DNA from 3 places in the Enterococcus diestrammenae genome. Region 2 is predicted to be linked to each of the others. Evidence: predicted binding sites of a transcription regulator. Region 2 holds the regulator's gene; each other region holds the start of a gene.
What was found. Region 2 encodes LexA, which represses DNA repair genes until DNA is damaged. Its sites were predicted from a motif close to CNAACANNTGTTNG; they were not measured.
Positions count from the first base shown of each region.

Region 1: ACO03U_RS02215 (Y-family DNA polymerase) is a predicted target of LexA. The motif match lies at 2,721-2,734, and genes of this name have one in related genera.
Region 3: ACO03U_RS08810 (ATP-dependent DNA helicase) is a predicted target of LexA. The motif match lies at 3,545-3,558, and genes of this name have one in related genera.

Region 1 covers NZ_JBMRGR010000002.1:136,963-143,597, reverse strand. Annotated here, with positions in the region: gene ACO03U_RS02225 (cold-shock protein) at 763-963, opposite strand; gene ACO03U_RS02220 (baeRF6 domain-containing protein) at 1,198-2,322, opposite strand; gene ACO03U_RS02215 (Y-family DNA polymerase) at 2,826-4,160, shown strand; gene ACO03U_RS02210 (hypothetical protein) at 4,157-4,519, shown strand; gene ACO03U_RS02205 (DUF7916 family protein) at 4,585-5,517, opposite strand; tRNA gene ACO03U_RS02200 (tRNA-Arg) at 5,656-5,727, shown strand; gene ACO03U_RS02195 (hypothetical protein) at 6,269-6,448, shown strand; gene ACO03U_RS02190 (GNAT family N-acetyltransferase) at 6,559-6,635, opposite strand, start outside.
Region 2 covers NZ_JBMRGR010000010.1:7,466-14,100, forward strand. Annotated here, with positions in the region: gene recJ (single-stranded-DNA-specific exonuclease RecJ) at 1-392, shown strand, start outside; gene ACO03U_RS08175 (adenine phosphoribosyltransferase) at 505-1,017, shown strand; gene ACO03U_RS08180 (hypothetical protein) at 1,346-1,546, opposite strand; gene lexA (transcriptional repressor LexA) at 1,667-2,290, opposite strand; gene ACO03U_RS08190 (DUF896 family protein) at 2,584-2,826, shown strand; gene tkt (transketolase) at 2,914-4,905, shown strand; gene ACO03U_RS08200 (glucosaminidase domain-containing protein) at 5,112-6,026, shown strand; gene cysK (cysteine synthase A) at 6,203-6,635, shown strand, end outside.
Region 3 covers NZ_JBMRGR010000011.1:15,404-22,038, forward strand. Annotated here, with positions in the region: gene trpS (tryptophan--tRNA ligase) at 1-878, shown strand, start outside; gene ACO03U_RS08810 (ATP-dependent DNA helicase) at 1,136-3,493, opposite strand; partial or broken gene ACO03U_RS08815 (DUF6485 family protein) at 3,757-3,834, opposite strand; gene ACO03U_RS08820 (MBL fold metallo-hydrolase) at 3,902-4,528, shown strand; gene ACO03U_RS08825 (histidine phosphatase family protein) at 4,554-5,255, shown strand; gene ACO03U_RS08830 (undecaprenyl-diphosphate phosphatase) at 5,445-6,278, shown strand.

The sequences.
Region 1 (6,635 bases), on a different contig from region 2:
CACCCTTAAGTAAACTATAGGAGAAAAGCAGCCTTCCTATCGTTTTAGGTCTGGTCTCCTCCTTGATTGAGCTTTTTTAGATAAGATATGGGATTTAGTTTTTCAATCATTTTGTCTTGTACTTTTGACACCCTACCTTTAGCTATGAGAAAGTCATCCGGTCTTGCTTCTGGAGAATCCCTCAAGTTGTAGTGGGACCAATAAATGCCAACAAAAAACAGTTGTCATGTTACTAGCTCACCTTAGCGATTTCTGCTTAGGTGAACTGTATGCGATATGCTCCTTTAGCCTTCGGACATCCTTAACACTACTACCCGAAGCATTCTCCTCCAGCAAGTCCGCCCTGTTTTATCGATAATCAATTTATTCCTTTTGCTTCATAAATCCAGCAAATTGTTTTCTTGTAAGGTAGCAGATGTACCATGAAAAAGGTGAGATTTAGCAGAGTAGAATTGGATTGACAGTAGCTCTAAAGATGCGTAATGAATTACTTAGAGTTGTGGTGCTTGCACCACTTACTCTAAGTTTGAATGCGCAAGGCAAAAGACAAACAGATTTTTCGTTTGGCTTTTGCCGGTCTAGCTACCGTCAACCCAATTCCTACGGAGCTAAATTTCACCTTTTTCAGACATCAAAATGACGGTATACTACACCACTTAGTTCCTGATACATCAAGCTTTTTGGAGTTTAATTTTTATAAGTTCTTTAGCTATTAAAAAAAGCCTGACGGGATTTCCGTCAGACTCGTTGGTTTAAAATGGATTAGCCTTTAACAACGTTTGTTGCTTGAGGGCCACGTTGGCCGTCTTCAACGTCGAAAGTCACTGTTTGACCTTCTTCTAATGTTTTGAAGCCGTCACCTTGGATTGCAGAGAAGTGAACGAATACGTCGTTGCCGTCTTCTGCAGTGATGAAACCGAAACCTTTGTCAGCGTTGAACCATTTTACAGTACCTGTTTGCATATTAAATATCCTCCTGTGTGGGGTTTGCCCACAATTTGTTTTGCGCAATTTCATGTATCGGGTGTCAATGGGGATGTTTAACTATGGAAACAAACCATAAAAGCCCTTCACTAAAACTACAATTTGTATTGTAACATAGTTTGCAATCATTACCTAATCTTTTTAACAAAAGTGAAGAAAAATCCCCCCTCATCAGAAAAAAGACTGATGGGAAGGGATTTCAAATCTTAAGTTTTAATAACGCAAGATGGCTACGAGACTCTTTTCATCTGGCGCATCAGCTTGGTCAAGAATAAAGACTTCACCGCCGTTTTTCACCACATAGTCTGCCATCGTATTCAATACTTGGCGTCGATCATACTCAGTATCAGGGTCTTCCCCAAAGCCGTCCACCAAATTACTGGTAGCGATAAAGAGATGGGAAATCCGTCCCTCTTTGGCAGCAGGTACGATATCCACCAATTGGTCCATAAATTTCTTATCCATCAGCTTTTGATAGGCTGTGATTTCTTTTTCTGCCCGTTGCTTAGCTACTTCACCAATTTGAGCTGCGATGTCTTGAGTACTCAAAGAGGCCGGAGAAGCACTGATGGCAACCTCACTACTGAAGAATGGTACTTTGGCATATTTTTTGAACATTGTCTGATTTTCTGGTAAAGCAAACAAGTACAAGGGGTAGTTTTCTGGATTGTCAAAGTCCTCACGTAAGAAGATATCCACTGCTTGATAATAGTTTTTCCAGTCGATTGCCACTTCTTCATCTTTGGCACTCACCCCATGATAGGCAACCCCTTCTTTATTAGAACCAGATAGACTCCCTAGGGTACGATAATTCAAACTACCACCAGTCAGCTCTTCTCCTAAAGCTGTCGGCACATCCACTGGCGCCCCTTCCGGAAGCTCGACTGGCGTTACTTGTTGATTGTCGACAAAATAAAGTTTCAAGGAATCACGGTTCAAAGCCAAAAGATAGTAAGTATAGTTAAACTGTCCATTTTTGATAACACCTAACAAATAAGGCATATCCCCGACATAGTATTGGTCATCGATGGGAATATTCATACGATGCACCACTGTTTGTTCTTCAGATAAAAAGATCGCTACGCTAGTTTGACCACTACGCCAAAAGGACTGATCTGCCAAAATAGCATCAATTTTTTCCTGGTAGGTATTCCAATTCTTGTCGGGATATTTCTTTTCAAAACGTTTTTTGGCTTCTTTGGCAAAATTCTTGAACTTGATTTGGTCCTTCTCCACATCCTGGTGGGCCACATGGGTGTTGAGCATCACAGAAACAAAAGGTCCTACAGCATTTGCTCCAGTCAACTCTGCCAATACTTTCTTGCCTGCTTTTGTCATAAACGATTCCCTCCTATTGTTGATGCTTTGTCCTAGCTAAATAACTAGACAAAGCTCCTTGCCAGTTTAAATACGATAAGTTATACCGTATTTAAAGTTTAACACGCTTACATTTATCGATAAAGTAAAACGATTGCTTAAAAATTGACCGATTTAGCAAAACTGCCTGACTAAAAAACAGATAAACCTTCTGGAGCAGCCCTCAGGTGGCGGGAGAAGTGCCACTCCCTAAAGAACCCTTGACGGTTGGCTAATAGGTCTAGATAGTGACCGTTAAAATAATGCAGTAATGACAAATTCTTTTTCAGTTAGTCGTCTACTTTAGCTAGCACCTTACCGATTTTTAGGGTGTCATAAATTAACTTTACAATTTTTAGCTACTGTTCGCTTTACAAACGCAAACATATGTTCTTATAATAAAAGAAAGGCGTTACTCACGAAGTCACCATCAACTAGTGAGTTGCTCCTGAGGCTATTTTAGATCGAAAGGAGGTGTCTGATTGATGCAGCGAGGATTTGATTATGCTACCGAACCTGTCCGCGATATTTTATTTATCGATGTTAAATCCTTTTATGCTACCGTGGAGTGTGCCCTGCGAGGATTGGATCCCCTGACGACTCTCCTTGTCGTCATGAGTACGGCCGACAACACCGGAAACGGTCTCATTCTAGCCTCTTCCCCCATGGCAAAAAAAACACTCGGCATCACAAATGTCACGCGAGCCGATAATCTACCCGCCCACCCTGACTTAATCAAAGTCTCTCCACGCATGAACCTATACATCCAGGAAAATGTCAAATTCAACGCTATTTTTCGTAACTATGTTGCTGACGAAGATTTGCTGATTTATTCCATCGATGAATCCATTCTAGACGTGACTGCCTCATTGAATCTCTTTTTCCCTGATCCCACCTTGAGTCGTAGTCAAAAACGTCACCTCTTGGCCCGGCGGATTCAAGAAGAAGTCTTGGAAAAACTAGGGTTAGTCTTGACAGTCGGGATTGGCGATAATCCTCTTCTGGCCAAACTCGCCTTGGACAATGCCGCCAAACACAATGACAACTATCAAGCCCAGTGGACCTATCAAACCATTCCTGAAACCATCTGGAAAATCCCTAACATGCAGGACTTTTGGGGCATCGGCCGGCGCATGACCCAAAATTTTTATCAGATGGGCATCGATAGTATCTACCAGCTGGCCCATACTGATCCTGAACTCCTACGCCAGCGTTTTGGCGTCATGGGTCAACAATACTATTACCATGCCAATGGAATCGATCGAACGATTTTGTCAGAAAAAAGTCCCGTGGTGCAGGAAAAATCTTACGGCAATAGCCAAGTTCTCCCCAAAAATTACGTCAAACAACAAGAAATCGAAATTGTCGTCAAAGAAATGGCTGAACAAGTTGCCACTCGCATTCGTCGCCATGGCTGCCTCACCCAGTGTATCAGCTTGTTCATCGGTGTCGCCCAAGGAGAGACCAGAGGTGGGTTTTCTCATCAGATGAAGATCCCTGCTACGGATAGCACCAAAAAACTAACCGCCTACTGTCTTCAACTTTTTCGCAAGTATTATCGCGGACAAGTCGTGCGCCATGTGGGCATCAGTTATTCGCAACTACTTTTCACTAATAGTCGCCAACTGAGTCTGTTTGAAACTCCCGAAAAAGCAGCAGCCGATCAGCGCTTGGATCAAATCATCGACAAAATCCGTAGTAAATATGGCTTTACCGCAATCGTCCACGCAACAAGTAAATTAGATGGCGCTCGTAGCATTGCCCGCTCCCATTTAGTCGGCGGACATGCTGGTGGTGCAGGAGGATTAGATGGCTTATGACAAACGAATTACACCCTTACCAAGATCGCAAAAAACTCAAATGGAACGGTTTCTACCTTTCCGAGCACACCAGTCAGTTGGCCCTTGAAAAAAAAGAACGCGCCCTGACTTGGCCGGCCAAACCAATGATGACTACCGAAGAAATCGGCGCACTTTTGAGAGAAGCCCAGATTAAAGATCGGGTCATTGCCCTTCAAAAAGAAGAAGTCGATCCAGAAGGTGGCTATTCACCAGATATTATCGGCAAAATCCGTGGCTATGACGAACTAGGCATCTATATCGCCGAAGAAAAAATTCATTACGACGAAATCCGCCACGTCGCCTTCCATGCCTTACACAAATGGAGCGATTTGGATTGAAAAAAGGCTGTTTAGAGATAGCACCATCTCTAAACAGCCTTTTACTAATATCCTCAATCCGCAAATTAACGATTGATTGATTGTCCACAACGATACAAGGTATGACGCATCCCTCGAATTGCAATCGAGGTTTCAAAAATATTTTCCACCGGTGCTAATCCACCATAGCCGGCATCGCCAATGTGTTGGATATCGACACCACAAGTTTTTCCAGTCAAAGCGATTTGACGCAAGGTTTCTGGACGAGCACTTTCCTGGCTCGTGCCAATGGCTGTCATGGTAAGCAAATCCCGCGCTTTAGCAAATTTGACAGCTTCGATTAAATCTTGTTCCAAAAAGCCTTGAATTGTTCCCACTGCTGGCATCAACAAAATATCTACCCCAGCCTCTGCATAAGCAGCAATCGCTTCTTTAGTAACCACTGGTTCGTCGGAGCCTGCACTGTGCATCTTACCAGCGATAATTAAGCCGGAAAAATGTTCTTTTGCAATCTTCACAGCGTCAGCAATCGCTGCATTGGTCACGCCCGTCCCTGGGTTGCCAGTAAAACAGATGAAATCGACTCCCATTGCTTCTGCCTGCTTGATGGTTTCCACCGAACTCGTCCGCCCTTTGGAGATGACCACTTGTTCACTCATCAAATCTAAGTCGTCTGGAATTGGTTCCAAATTAATCCCAATTGGTCGACCGGTAAGTTTTTTCAATATTGGAATTGGGTTTTCAATTTTAGCGGATTCGTCCATTACCCGCTCAAAAGATACTCCAGGCACTCCCATAACCACTGGATGGAAACAATCAAACCCATTCAATAAGATTAGATCCGCGCCAAAAGCTTTTGCCACTTCCGCATTGGTCAAATCACCGACTTGTGGCATCGTTCCTACCACATTTTCAACACAAATCGTCCGGCCTTCACTGGCTTTGATGGACTGTTTCAGTTCGGCCCCAGTCATCTGTGCGACTTCACTAGGGGTTGCACTAATCAATCGTTTTACCATTTTCTTTCCTCCTACACTCTCTAAAAGTAGTTCCCACCCAGCATTAGTCTAGCTTTTTGCCTAGCAAAACTAGGAAAACCACGGCTACTACTTGAAACTCCCCATTAACAAGGTTAAAATAAACCATACCTTATCCTTGTTCCCTTAGTTAAATGGATATAACAAATCCCTCCTAAGGATTAGTTGCTGGTTCGATTCCGGCAGGGAACGTTTTCTTTCTTGATTATACAGCCTGGATAAAATTGTTGCAATCACGCGGTCTATCGCTATTTTAGCTAGACCACTTGGTTGCAATTTTTAGTTTACCGACAGTAATTTATACAATGACAACTAGACCTTTACCAAGTAGTAAACATCTGTTTTTAATGCGATTTCAGAATCAAGCCCGGCAACCCGACAAGATGATTAGCTTGTTAGTCTTTATAAAACCCCCTGATCCTCTTTTGCTTAAAATCATCCCACGAAGTTACCACGAACCAATCTGGTCACAACCAAGCTGACGGCTGTAAATAACGGTCTATTCCATTATCTTATACTTTTTTTAAATGAAAAAAATTTTCTTTTGATCGCTTGTGAAAAAAAACACGCCACAGCCTCTCGCTACAAAGACGTAAGGCTCGTTTTTTTGAATTTTCCAGTAACAAAACAGCTATTTATCGTTAGAAAATACACAATCTAGGCACTAGACCCACCATTGAATAGGTGCTAGAATACCAGTATAGAAATAACAAACAATTTAGGAGGGATCGCTATGAAGCAGCGTAAAGAAGAAATTCTTGCTCGACGCATGAATCAATACAAACAATCACGGGAAGCAGTTGTTAAATCTGCCTTAAAAGAACGAGAAGTCAACTGTGATGAAACAAAAACACCTGCTACAAAATCAATCCGCTTTAAATTTGTTCGAACAACTATCAATACTCCTCAGTAACCTGTTAATTTTAAAACTTCCCACTTCCACCTTGCTTTTTGCAGGTGGAAGTTTTTTGATTTGTTGAAAAAACCGCTAATCAGGATTTTCTGACTAGCGGTTTTTCATTTTTAAAAATAATCTTCCAAAATTGGTTTTTGGTCTGGCAGAATGGCCTTCAAACTTTTTAAAGTTTTTTTATCTACCT
Region 2 (6,635 bases):
AAGAGGTCCTGCAGCAAGCACAAATCAATCGGGTGATGTTCGTCTTAGAAGCGCATGATGATGCGTATTTAGATGGGATTGGGACTCGGGAGCAATACGCTCGTCTTTTTAAACTAATTGCGGCACAACCCCGCTTAGATATTCGCAACAAATTACCAGAAATCGCGGGATATTTACATTTACCACCAAAATTATTGATTTTCATGATTCAGGTGTTTTTTGATCTGAAATTTGTTACAATAAGCGATGGTGTTTTGCAACGAGAGCCCACTGCTGAGAAAAAAGCATTGGAATCCAGCAAATTATATGCATCTCGCTTGAAAAAGATAAAAAGTGAAGAATTTTTATTGTTGTCAGATCTTGGCACATTAAAGGCTTGGTTGACGAACTAGGTTTGCTGATAGGGAGGATTCCTTTGATTATAGAAAGGGATTCATCAGATGACTTTCAAACACAGTAACTTATAGCGAAGACTGTTTTTCACACATCATAGGAGGAAACAAGATGGATTTAAGAGATTATGTCGCAAGCATTGCTGATTACCCACAAAAAGGGATTGTCTTCCGCGACATTTCCCCGCTCATGGCCAATGGTGAGGCCTACCGGGAAGCTACAAAGCAAATCGTGGATTATGCAGCAGAAAAAAGTATTGATATGGTAGTGGGGCCGGAAGCACGAGGTTTTATCGTGGGCTGTCCTGTGGCGTATGAATTGGGAGTCGGTTTTGCGCCAGTCCGCAAACCAGGGAAGTTGCCACGAGAAACCATCTCAGTATCCTATGAGTTGGAATATGGCACAGATACCTTGACCTTACATGCCGATGCCATCAAACCGGGACAACGAGTCTTGGTTTGTGATGATTTATTGGCTACTGGTGGTACCGTCAAAGCGACCATTGATCTAGTTGAAAAACTGGGGGGTATCGTTGTCGGTTGTGCCTTCTTAATCGAGCTAAAAGACTTGCATGGCCGTGATAAAATTGCCAATTACGAAATCTTAACCTTGATGGATTACTAATGATAAAAGGTACTGACAATTTTGGTTGCAGTACCTTTTTTATTGCTTTGAAAACGAATAGATTAAAACTTAAAAACACGCTTTTTCTGTCATGTTGTTGTGTGCTGGACATGACTTCATGAACTTTAAAGAAGAGCCTGCTAGTCTTAAATACAAAAGCACATACATTTCACTAAAACAAAGTTTGCCACTATCCGAGAAAATCTCCGGAAATGTGCTCATTTTGTTTTCCGATTTTACCAAGTTCATCTGATAATAGCCAAACGAATAGGAGCTCTTGCCTTTAACTGGCAACAGCTCCTATTTGTTCCTGTTTCTATTTATCAATTTACTTGTGACTAGGATAGCTGACAGATTGGCGGCTCTGACGGCGTTGGGCTTGGCGAATCTGTTTATCATCCCACAAGGTAAACCATAAGAAGAAGAGGGGAACAAAAATCATGGCTGCCAGCTCGACTCCATATGTGACCACCACATAGCTAATGACTAATCCTAATCCCACTAAAGCAACATTTCGAATTCCATTCATTTTCTTCACCTCATCTAAGTTATACGAACAAATGTTTGTATAGTTATTATACGAATGTTTGTTCGGTTTGTAAAGCAAAAAAAGAAATCTTCAAGCAAAAAGTTGAAGATCTCCTAGAAATCAACCAACGTGGCTGCGGTAAAGACCAACTACTTGGCCTAAAATCGTCACGTTTGGCAAAATGATGGGATCCATAAAATCATTTTCAGGTTGCAAACGGACATGGTCAGATTCACGGAAAAATCGTTTGCAAGTAGCTTCATTTTCATCGGTCATGGCAATGACGACATCCCCATTTTGGGCATCCCGTTGTTGTCGTACGATGACTTGGTCACCATCTAAAATACCGATATTGATCATGCTTTCACCACGAATAGTCAACATAAACAGACTACCAATATCGTTACTCAAATTTGGTGGAATGGGGAAAAAGTCAGAAGCTTCTTCCACGGCGAGGATTGGCTCACCAGCAGTGACCACACCTAGCACAGGCATATTTTCAGATTTGATGCCAATTAAGTCCAACCCGGCTTGCGTTAATTCAATCGCTCGGGGTTTAGTTGGATCTCGTTGGAGTAGTCCTTTTTTTTCGAGTCGGGAAAGGTGCCCATGGACGGTAGAAGTGGAAGACAGGTGGACAGCTTCACCGATTTCTCGTACGGTTGGGGGATAGCCTTTTTCTGTGACTCGTTCATGTATGAAGCGCAAGATCTCCTCTTGGCGGGAGTCTGTTCGTTTCGCCATGATTACACCTACTTTCTTTACTATGCTAAGTGTACCATACGTAAAAAGCGAAATCAAACAAATGTTCGCTTGTTGGCGAAATTTGTTCGCTAGTTGTTCCCTTGGCAAAAATTTGGCAACTTTAATGAGGGGAGAAGGTTTCTTAGCCATTTGATTGGTGAATTTGTACTGTAATTTTTGCCGGCTTTAGTTTATGATAGAGGAGGTGAAACGGGGAATCGAGGCGATTAACAATCCTTCGTTTCATTTGGAATCGTATTGAATCCATTTCACAATGGTAAGGAGGCAAGCCAATGCTGTCAGCAGAAAAAATGGCACGAATCAACGAATTGGGTCGCAAAAAAAAGAGTGGCACGTTAACCGCTGCTGAAGAAAAAGAACAGATTCTTCTACGACAGGAGTACTTAGAAGCTTTCCGCTCAGGGATGCGCCACCATATTGAAGGTATGAAAGTAGTAGATCCTGAAGGCAACGATGTGACACCGGAGAAGCTCAAGCAAATTCAAAAAGAAAAAGGTCTCCATGATCGCAAATAGCTTTTTAAGAAGGCTTAGATTCCTTCTTTGCAAAACAAAAAAATAAAGGTATAATATACCTAAATAAAGATACAGGAGGATTTCGTATTGTTTGATAAAGTCGACCAGCTGGGGGTCAATACCCTGCGTACACTAAGTATTGAAGCAATTCAAAAAGCCAATTCAGGCCACCCTGGCTTACCAATGGGGGCAGCACCAATGGCTTACGCATTGTGGACACGTCATTTGAAAATCAACCCGCTAACTTCTCGTAATTGGGTCGATCGGGATCGTTTTGTGTTATCAGCAGGCCATGGTTCTGCTTTGCTGTACAGTTTGTTACATTGTGCTGGCTATCAAGTAACCATCGATGATTTGAAAGGCTTCCGCCAATGGGGCAGTAAAACCCCTGGACACCCAGAAGTAGATCATACCGATGGCGTTGAAGCAACAACAGGACCTTTAGGACAAGGGATTGCTATGGCTGTAGGGATGGCAATGTCTGAAGCTCATTTGGCAGCAAAATACAATCGTCCTGAGTTTCCAGTGATGGATCACTACACGTTTGCTTTGTGTGGTGATGGCGACTTAATGGAAGGTGTTTCTCAAGAAGCGTGTTCCATGGCCGGTCATATGAAATTAAATAAATTAGTCGTGTTGTATGATTCAAATGATATTTCTTTAGATGGTCCGACTTCCATGTCCTTTACAGAAAATGTTGGTCAACGTTTTGAAGCATACGGATGGCAACATATTTTGGTAGAAGATGGTAACGACTTAGAAGCTATCTCCAAAGCTATCGAGGAAGCTAAAGCTGAAACCGACAAACCAAGCTTGATTGAAGTGAAGACCATCATCGGGTTTGGTGCACCAAATGAAGGTACCAATAAGGTTCATGGGGCTCCACTAGGCGCAGAAGGTTTGGAAATTGCGAAAAAAGCATATGGCTGGGATTACCCAGAGTTTACAGTTCCAGAAGAAGCGGCTGCTCGTTTTAAAGAAGCCATTATTGATCGTGGTTCAAAAGAAGAAGCAGCTTGGGAAGATATGTTTGCTCATTATAGCAAAGAATACCCAGAGCTGGCTAACGAGTTAAAAGACGCATTTGCTAACAAGTTGCCTGAAAACTGGGATGAAGCTTTACCAGTTTATGAAGAAGGTTCAAGTCAGGCTAGTCGGGTTTCTAGCAAGGAAATGATTCAAGCAATTTCCAAGGCGGTTCCAAGTTTCTGGGGTGGTTCGGCAGATTTATCTTCTTCTAACAATACGATGGTAGCCGACGAGAAAGCCTTTGAACCAGGAAATTACGATGGTCGTAATATTTGGTTTGGTGTGCGAGAATTCGCCATGGCAGCAGCGATGAACGGTATCCAACTTCATGGTGGAACTCATGTTTATGGCGGAACTTTCTTCGTGTTTACTGACTATTTGCGTCCAGCTGTCCGTCTATCAGCTATCCAAAATATCCCTGTGACTTACGTTTTGACTCATGATTCTGTGGCTGTCGGTGAAGATGGACCAACCCACGAACCAATCGAGCAATTGGCGAGCCTTCGTTGTATGCCAAATGTGCACGTGATCCGTCCAGCTGATGGAAATGAAACCCGTGCCGCTTGGAAAGTAGCTATGAACTCTCAGAAGACACCAACTGTCTTGGTCTTAAGTCGTCAAAACTTGCCAGTCTTACCGAATACGGCAACCGATGCGGATGAAAATGTGGCTAAAGGTGGGTATGTCTTGTCTCCAGCAAAAGAGACGGCCGCAGGGATTCTAATTGCGACGGGTTCTGAAGTCGGTCTAGCTTACCAAGCACAACAAGCGTTGGCTGAAGAGGGAATCGATGTAGCCGTGGTTTCTATTCCAAGCTTCGACTTATTCCAAGCGCAATCGCCAGAATATATCGAATCTGTCTTGCCTAAAGCTGTAACCAAGCGGGTAGCTATCGAAGCTGGTGCCTCCTTTGGTTGGGAAAAATATGTAGGCGATGCTGGAAAAATCATCGCGATTGATCACTTTGGTGCCTCCGCTCCTGGAGACAAAGTTTTAGCAGAGTTTGGCTTCACAGTCGAAAATGTCGTAAAAACTTTTAAAAGTCTTTAATTAAACGTCGCTTTAATAAAGAAGCCCAATTGCTTTAAACAGCGGGGCTTCTTTATTTTGTCTTAGTCGAATAGTCAGAAAAAATAAGCCGAGCGAGGGCTTTCACTTGTTCTTTTCCTGCGAGATACGTATAATAATGAAAGCATGAATAAATGACGTTATTCAAAAGGCTCTAAAAAAACTGGAGCTGAAAACAGGAGGAACCCATGAAAAGTTATCAGACACGGATTGAACGACGCAACGCAAGAAAAGCTGAAAAACAAGCACTTGCGAAAAAAGCAGTGACAGTGGTGGGTACTAGTGTCGCAGTCGTACCAGTCTTAGGTGGCGTTATCCCTGGTCAACAAGCAGAAGCCAGTGAATACAACTACCAACAACCAAGTGCTGCCCAAAACCTTATCGCGCAAATTGGACCAGTTGCCAGCCAGATTGCTGATGCGAATGATTTATACGCATCTGTGATGATTGCCCAAGCTTTGTTGGAAAGTGGCAATGGTGGCTCAGGCTTATCTCAGGCACCGTATTATAATTTGTTTGGGGTCAAAGGAACTTACAATGGTCAAGCGGTTTACATGCCAACTTTAGAATATCTCAACGGCCAATGGGTGACGATGAACGAGCCCTTCCGTCAATACAACTCTTACTGGGAGTCCATGCAAGACCATGCCGATGTTTTGCGAGGCACAAGCTTTGCGACAGGGGTCTCCCATTACTCTGGGACATGGAAAAGCAATACCACTAGCTATCTAGATGCTACGGCCTATTTAACTGGTCGTTATGCGACAGATCCTGGCTATGCTGGCAAACTAAACTATTTGATCTCGGCATATAATTTGACACAATACGACACACCAAGCTGGAGTCAACCCACAACAGCCACGAGCCAAACTACCACTAGTGATGTTTCATACGAAGAAACCTCTTATGAAAGTACCGAAACTACAGCGACAGAAACCACCGCGACGGCGACTGCTTCTACTAGCGGTGAAGTATATACAGTTGTTTCCGGTGATACTTTATGGGACATTGCCAGTGCATATGGGATTACAGTGGATCAATTGATGGAAAATAATGGGCTAACCAGTGATGCTATTTCTGTAGGACAACAATTAGCAGTATAATTAGGTCAATTCACTAACGATAAAAAGTTTCAGGGCTGCCAATGCCTTGAAACTTTTTTTACTTCAATTCGACATGAACCTCGCGAGAAAAGGGAATACTGGCATAAATCTTGGGAATTCGTTATGATAACTATAGATAAAAAACGAGTTGTCATTAAAAGAGGAGGAAATAGCGAATGAGTATTCATGAATCAATTTTAGCAACAATCGGTCAGACTCCCGTAGTGAAGTTAAACAACCTCGTTCCGGCAGGGGCGGCGGATGTTTATGTAAAATTGGAATTTTTCAATCCCGGGGGTTCTGTAAAAGACCGGATTGCCTTAGGGATGATTGAAGCTGCGGAAAAAGCTGGCAAGCTAAAATCTGGTGATACCATCATAGAACCCACTTCTGGCAATACAGGAATTGGTTTGTCTTCGGTGGGGGCCGCTAAAGGCTATAAAGTGGTGATCGTCATGCCGGACACCATGAGTATTGAACGACGTAAATTAATGCAAGCTTATGGTGCAGAGCTGATTTTAACGCCGGGTGCGGAGGGAATTGGCGGTTCCATCAAAAAAGCTGAAACATTAGCTGCTGAGAAGGGCTGGTTCTTGCCTTTGCAATTTG
Region 3 (6,635 bases), on a different contig from region 2:
TGCAAGCATTGACTGACAATGCTAAAAATCCCGAAAAAGTCTCCGCCAATGTCTTAGAGGTCGCCCTTGACTACTTGGCAATCGGTTTAGATCCTACGAAAACAACCATTTTTATTCAGTCCCAAATCCCCCAATTGGCGGAATTGACGATGTACTACCTCAATTTGGTCTCAGTAGGTCGCGTTCGACGTAATCCAACAGTCAAAACCGAAATCCAACAAAAAAACTTTGGTGAAGGCGTACCTACCGGATTCTTTATCTATCCCGTCTCGCAAGCAGCCGATATCACTGCCTTCAAAGCCAACTTGGTACCCGTCGGAGAAGATCAAAAGCCGATGTTGGAACAAACTCAAGAAATCGTACACACCTTTAATCACACCTATCAGGAAGTATTAGTGGAACCCAAAGCCGTCTTACCACCTAAAGGCCAAGGTCGCCTGCCGGGTATTGATGGAAATGGCAAAATGAGTAAGTCTCTAGGTAATGGGATCTATCTTGCTGATTCGGCTGACGTCTTAGCCAAAAAAGTGATGAGTATGTATACCGATCCAAACCATATTCATGTGGAAGATCCTGGGCAAGTCGAAGGCAACATGGTCTTCACCTATCTGGATGTCTTTGGTACAGACAAAGAAGCGATTGCTGAAATGAAAGACCATTACCGTCGCGGTGGTCTAGGTGATGTTAAAATCAAACGTTACCTGATCGAAGTTTTGGAAGCCGAATTCGGTCCGATTCGTGCTCGGCGGGAAGAATTTGCGAAAGATCCCGCAGCCGTTATGGAAATGTTACAAAAAGGCAGCGAACAAGCCGAAATCGTTGCAGCCAATACTTTAGCAGAAGTAAAAGAAGCCATGGGCATCGCTTATTTCGACTAAGGCTAACCCTTAGAAAGGCTAAAGTAACTTCTTCAGCCCAAAGATGCTAGCTGAACTTAGCGACTTTTGCTTAGTCCAACCGTATGCGGTAGCTGTGCTCCTTCGTGAAGCCAAACATCGTTAAACTTGGTATGATGGCGTTTATGCTTATGTCAATTTTCTAATATCTTAGACTATAAAAAACTCTCTACCCTATGTTTGTGGTAGAGAGTTTTTTACTGTGTCCCTTGTTCTATCGCAATCGCAGTCAAAGCCAGTTAAACAGTGTTCTGGGTTCTCCAAAAATCTGCCAACTCTGCTTGTAACTGCTGGGTACCATGGACTAAACGGGCATGACGCCAATGCTGGGGAAAGAGTTTCTGATATCTGGGGGAGATAAACCGCTGATCTAACAGTAAGACCACCCCAAAATCCGATACATCGCGAATAACGCGACCAGCTGCTTGTAACACTTTATTCATTCCCGGTAGTTGATAGGCGTATTCAAATCCCTTGCCCTGAGCGTCATCGAAATAGTTTTTGATTAAGTCTTGCTCATGATTCATCTGTGGCAGTCCTACACCAACAATGGCGGTCCCAATCAAGCGGTCCCCTTTTAAATCAATCCCTTCCGAAAATATGCCTCCCAAAACGCAAAAGCCCACCAAGGTTTCAATAGGATTTGCCTCAAACCGTGCTAAGAAAGCCTCCCGCTCCTCTTCAACCATCTGCGTATCCTGAATTAAACAAGTGATCTCTGGATGATTGCTGGCAAAAAGGCTGGCTACTTCATCCAAGTATTGATAAGAAGGAAAAAACACCAAATAGTTGCCAGTTTTGCCCGTAACCATTTGATAAATAGCATCAACGACTAGTGGCAAACTAGCTTGGCGCTTACGATAAGTCGTTTCGATATAATCAGCTACTAAAATCCGTTGATGTTCTGGCGGAAAAGGACTCGGAAGTTTGTAACGCAAGGCTTCCTTCCCACCTCCAAGAACATCTTGATAATAAGCTAACGGGGTAAAACTAGCCGAAAATAACAAGGCACTTTTACCTTTCGCCAACATCTGATCGAGAAAAGGTGCTGGCGCGATACAAAATAGTTTGATTTTCAAATCTGTATAAGTGCGTTCGATAGTAGTCTCAAAATGATCATCATAGATTTCTGAAATCCGCAAGAAAGCTTGGACTTCAAAATAATAGGCCAAACCAGTTTCTTCTGCAGGATTGCCAGGATTGGCCGCCAACCATTCTTTCATTTTTTCCGAAAAACCATACAAGCGGTTAATCAGACTCTCCGGCATCAGGGATTGGTGTTTAAAGCGCCAATCTTCTTCGATTGAGCGTTGTTGTAAGAGTTCAAATTCATTGTCGATTTGATTGAGACGACGATGCAATCCGCGAAAGCTTTTCGGCAGTTTTTCTTGAAAAGCGTTACCGCTATTACGGGACAGAGTCGCTGAGTACATTTCCCGCGAACGACTAACCAAATTATGGGCTTCATCAATCAGAAAGTAATAGTCCTCTTTTGGTTCCTCAAAAAAACGTCGCAAATAAACCGTCGGATCGAATAAATAATTGTAGTCACCAATAATGACATCGCAAAACAGACTGACATCTAATGATAATTCAAAGGGACAGAGCTCATGCTTTTTCCCGTAATGCTCAATAACTTCCCGTGTAATTTGATTTTCATGATGAAGTAAATCCCACAAGCCTTCATTGATCCGATTGTAGTAGCCTTTAGCATAAGGACAGTGTTCTGGCGTACAATTACGCTCTTCTAGAAAACAGATTTTATCCTTCGCTGTCAACGTCACCGATTTTGTTTGACTGCCATTCTTCGCTAACGCCTTGAGGGCATCTTCAGCAACTTGTCGGGTGATGGTTTTGGCAGTCAGATAAAAGCAACGATCACCATCTGCTTCTCCCATCGCCTTTAACGCTGGAAAAAGTGTGGAAATCGTTTTACCGGTACCGGTGGAAGCTTCGACGAAAAGACGTCGAGAAGTCTTCAAGGTTTTATAAGCTGCCGCCGCCAGTTCTCGTTGCCCTTTACGAAAAGTTTCATAGGGAAAGGTCAATTTGGTCAATGCCGTATTGCGAACTCTGCGCCAATCATCTTGGAATACCAACCATTTATGATATTCCGTAAGTAAATGATCCATAAACAGTTGTAAGTCCGTCATCGTGAACTCACGGCGGGTGCGGGTGATGACTTCTTCTGTGGTCTGATAATAAGTCACCTGCACGGCTATCTCCGTCAACTGTTCCTGAAAAGCATAAAGATAGCCATAGACCATCCCTTGAAAGAAAAATAGCTCCAACTGATCTTCTGACAAGTCTTCGAAATGAACTTCTGAAGTCTTAATTTCATCAATAACTGTTTCACCAGTTTCATCACAAAAAATCCCATCAGCTCGTCCTTCGATGGTCAGAGAATCCTCTTGGACAGTCATGGTCCGTTTTAAGCTAACTTCCTTTGCATAATCCTCACCAGCAGCTTTCTGCAGTTTTCGATGGAGGCGGGCGCCTTCTTGTGCCGTGTGGTTTGAAACATGACGACTATCAATATCCCCTCGGCGTAAAGTAAATTCCACAATCTCACGAACGGAGATTTTTCCACGATCCATTTTCTCTCACCTGCTTTCTGCTAAATACTTTTCCGCTATATTTTCATTAGACGAACATACGTTTATACCATACCGTTTCACCTCAAAAAATGCAACTACTGCTCATTCAAGGACACGGTCTGTAAAAGCCATCAATTTTCCCCGACAAGCTTTATTACACAAAAAAATCCTCGAAATCACTTTCGAGGACCAAGGAAATATTGGATATGTTTTTGGACTTAATAAATATAACTGTCTTGAATTAGAAAACTATGAAACCTTCATCACCTAGCATTAAAAAAACAATCATAAAATTCACCGGTTGTCAGACGATTTTGAATACATTGACAACACCCCTGGTTTGTGAAGGGATTTTCTTTGCGTTATACTTAGTATGAGTTAATCAATAAACGAACGGAAGTGACTGTGATGAATATTCTCCAAATCCCTACTGGTGCGATTCAAGAAAACTGCTATCTTGTTTCCGACGAGCAACATCTACTAATCATCGATCCTGGCGCTGAAGCCGAAAAAATCATTGGTGTAATTGGCAAAAATGATGCCAAGCCGGTAGCAATTTTATTGACCCACACCCACTATGATCATATTGGAGCTGTCGATCAGCTGCGAGACCACTACCAAATCCCGGTCTATGTGAGTCCTCTAGAAGATGCTTGGCTCAGTGACCCCCAGATGAATCTTTCAGGTCTAGGGCGTCACGATGATATGGATGACGTCTTTATCCGCCCAGCAGATCACTTGTTTGAACTAAAAGCCTACGATATCGCTGGTCTCCGCTTCGAAGTCGTGGCGACCCCCGGACATTCCATCGGCAGTGTCAGCTTTGTTTTTCCAGATTTTGTAGTTTCGGGAGATGCCTTATTTAGAGGAAGTATCGGTCGGACAGATTTACCGACTGGAAACTTAGAACAATTGTTGACCAGCATCCGGACGCAACTCTTTACTCTCCCTAATGAGTTTCCGGTCTATCCAGGCCACGGAGCTGCTACCACCATCGAACGAGAAAAACGGTACAACCCTTTTTTCAACAACTAATAATAGAAAAATGAGGAATGTGTTTATGACTACTGAACTGTACATCATCCGTCATGGAAAAACCATGTTCAACGCCTTGCAACGAGCCCAAGGTTGGTGCGATACCCCTCTGACTGCCAAAGGTGCCGAAGATATCCATTACCTCGGCTTAGGTCTAAGGGATCTGACATTTGCCGAAGCGGTTTCTAGCGATTCCGGCCGAGCCATCGAAACCATGCGCCTGATCCTTGGAGAGACTCTTCAACAACCCAAACCACCTTACTCTATCGATAATCGGATTCGCGAATGGTGCTGGGGATCATTAGAAGGTGGCTATGATTCTGAAATGTGGGGCGTCTTACCCCGCGTGCTCAACTTTAAAACTAGCGAACAAATGTGGGAAACCGATATTTCCTTTAAAGACATCGCTCACGCTGTCTATAGCGCGGATTCTGCTCATTGGGCGGAACCTTATGACGTAATCGCCCAACGAGTTTACTCCGGTTTTGAGGACATCGCCCATCGAATCGAAAAACATGGCGGAGGAAAAGGGATCGTCGTCTCTCATGGCTTTACCATTGCTTTTTTGCTAAACCTGATCGATAGTACCCAGCCGGTCCGTGTCGATTTACTTAACGGTAGCGTCACTCGCCTTCTATACGCTGATGGTAAGTTTACAATTGAAGAAATCGGCAACACCCAATATATTGCAAAAGGTCGAGAAATTTCACGAGGGCTATTGTCCTAGAATATTTCGTCAAATGACACCAACGATAATTGGCTCTACGGCAATCATCGTTGGTGTTTTCTTTAAATTTTTATAAGGATGAAGTCCTCTTACGAAATCGGTTGGTTTTACTAGCAAAAAACGCTATACTTTCAGTTATGTGGCTTTTACTTATCGGAAAAGCCCTTTATTATGAAAGGAATGATTCCCTTGTTTTTATTAAATATTGTAAAAGCGATTCTTCTCGGTATCATCGAAGGTATCACTGAATGGCTACCAATTTCCAGTACCGGTCACCTAATTCTAGCAGATGAGTTTATCAAACTGGATATGCCGCCAGACTTTATGACGATGTTCAATGTTGTGATCCAGCTAGGGGCGATTTTAGCTGTCATTTTTCTTTATTTCAATAAACTGAACCCCTTTGCTCCCTCAAAATCCGAAGTCGAAAAAAAGGAAACGTGGTCCTTGTGGTTCAAAGTGGTCGTCGCCGTGATCCCTTCAGTGATTATCGGCTTGCCTTTGGATGATTGGTTGGATGCGAATTTCCATCACTTTTTACCTGTTGCCATCATGTTAATCGTCTATGGGATTGCTTTCATCGTCGTGGAAAAACGCAACAAAACAGTCAAGCCAAAATGTACCAGCCTAAATGATTTTACGTATAAGGCGGCTTTGTTAGTCGGAATGTTCCAAGTCCTCTCATTAGTGCCTGGGACTTCTCGTTCCGGTGCAACTATCTTAGGAGGAATCCTAATCGGTGCCTCGCGCTTTGTTGCAACCGAGTTTTCATTCTTTATGGGAATTCCTACCATGTTAGGGGCAAGCGGCTTAAAAGTCCTAAAATTCCTTCTTAAGGGCAATAGTTTTGACTTCCAAAGCGCTATCGTCTTATTAGTCGGAACGCTGGTCAGCTTTGTAGTCTCCATTCTCGCGATTAAATTCTTAATGAACTATTTGAAGAAAAACGATTTCACCGTCTTCGGTTGGTACCGCATTGTATTAGGTGCAATCTTGATTGGTTATTGGCTGATAGCAATGTAAGGATTAAGGATGTCGGCCGTTTTGTAAAGATTCATTTTAGCGTAAAACTATGGTGACCCTTGACTGAAAGAATCAGAAAATCTCCGTTCTTGTGGTCCAGCTCTTAATTAGCCAAATTAGAAGCTTATCTTCCCCTATCTTCAGGAAGATAAGCTTCTTTTTGCAAGTAACGTCTGATAAATGTCACACAGCAAAAGATAACACCATCCCTTAGTAAAAAATAAAGTGAACTTACTTTTGAAGTATCACTTGAAATGTCCTGGGACTGATAAGTACCAACTGTTGGAAAAGAAACCCTACTTTTTTGCTAGCGTAAAAGACCTCAATGGTGTTTCTAGTTCACAGTTTTAAACCTCA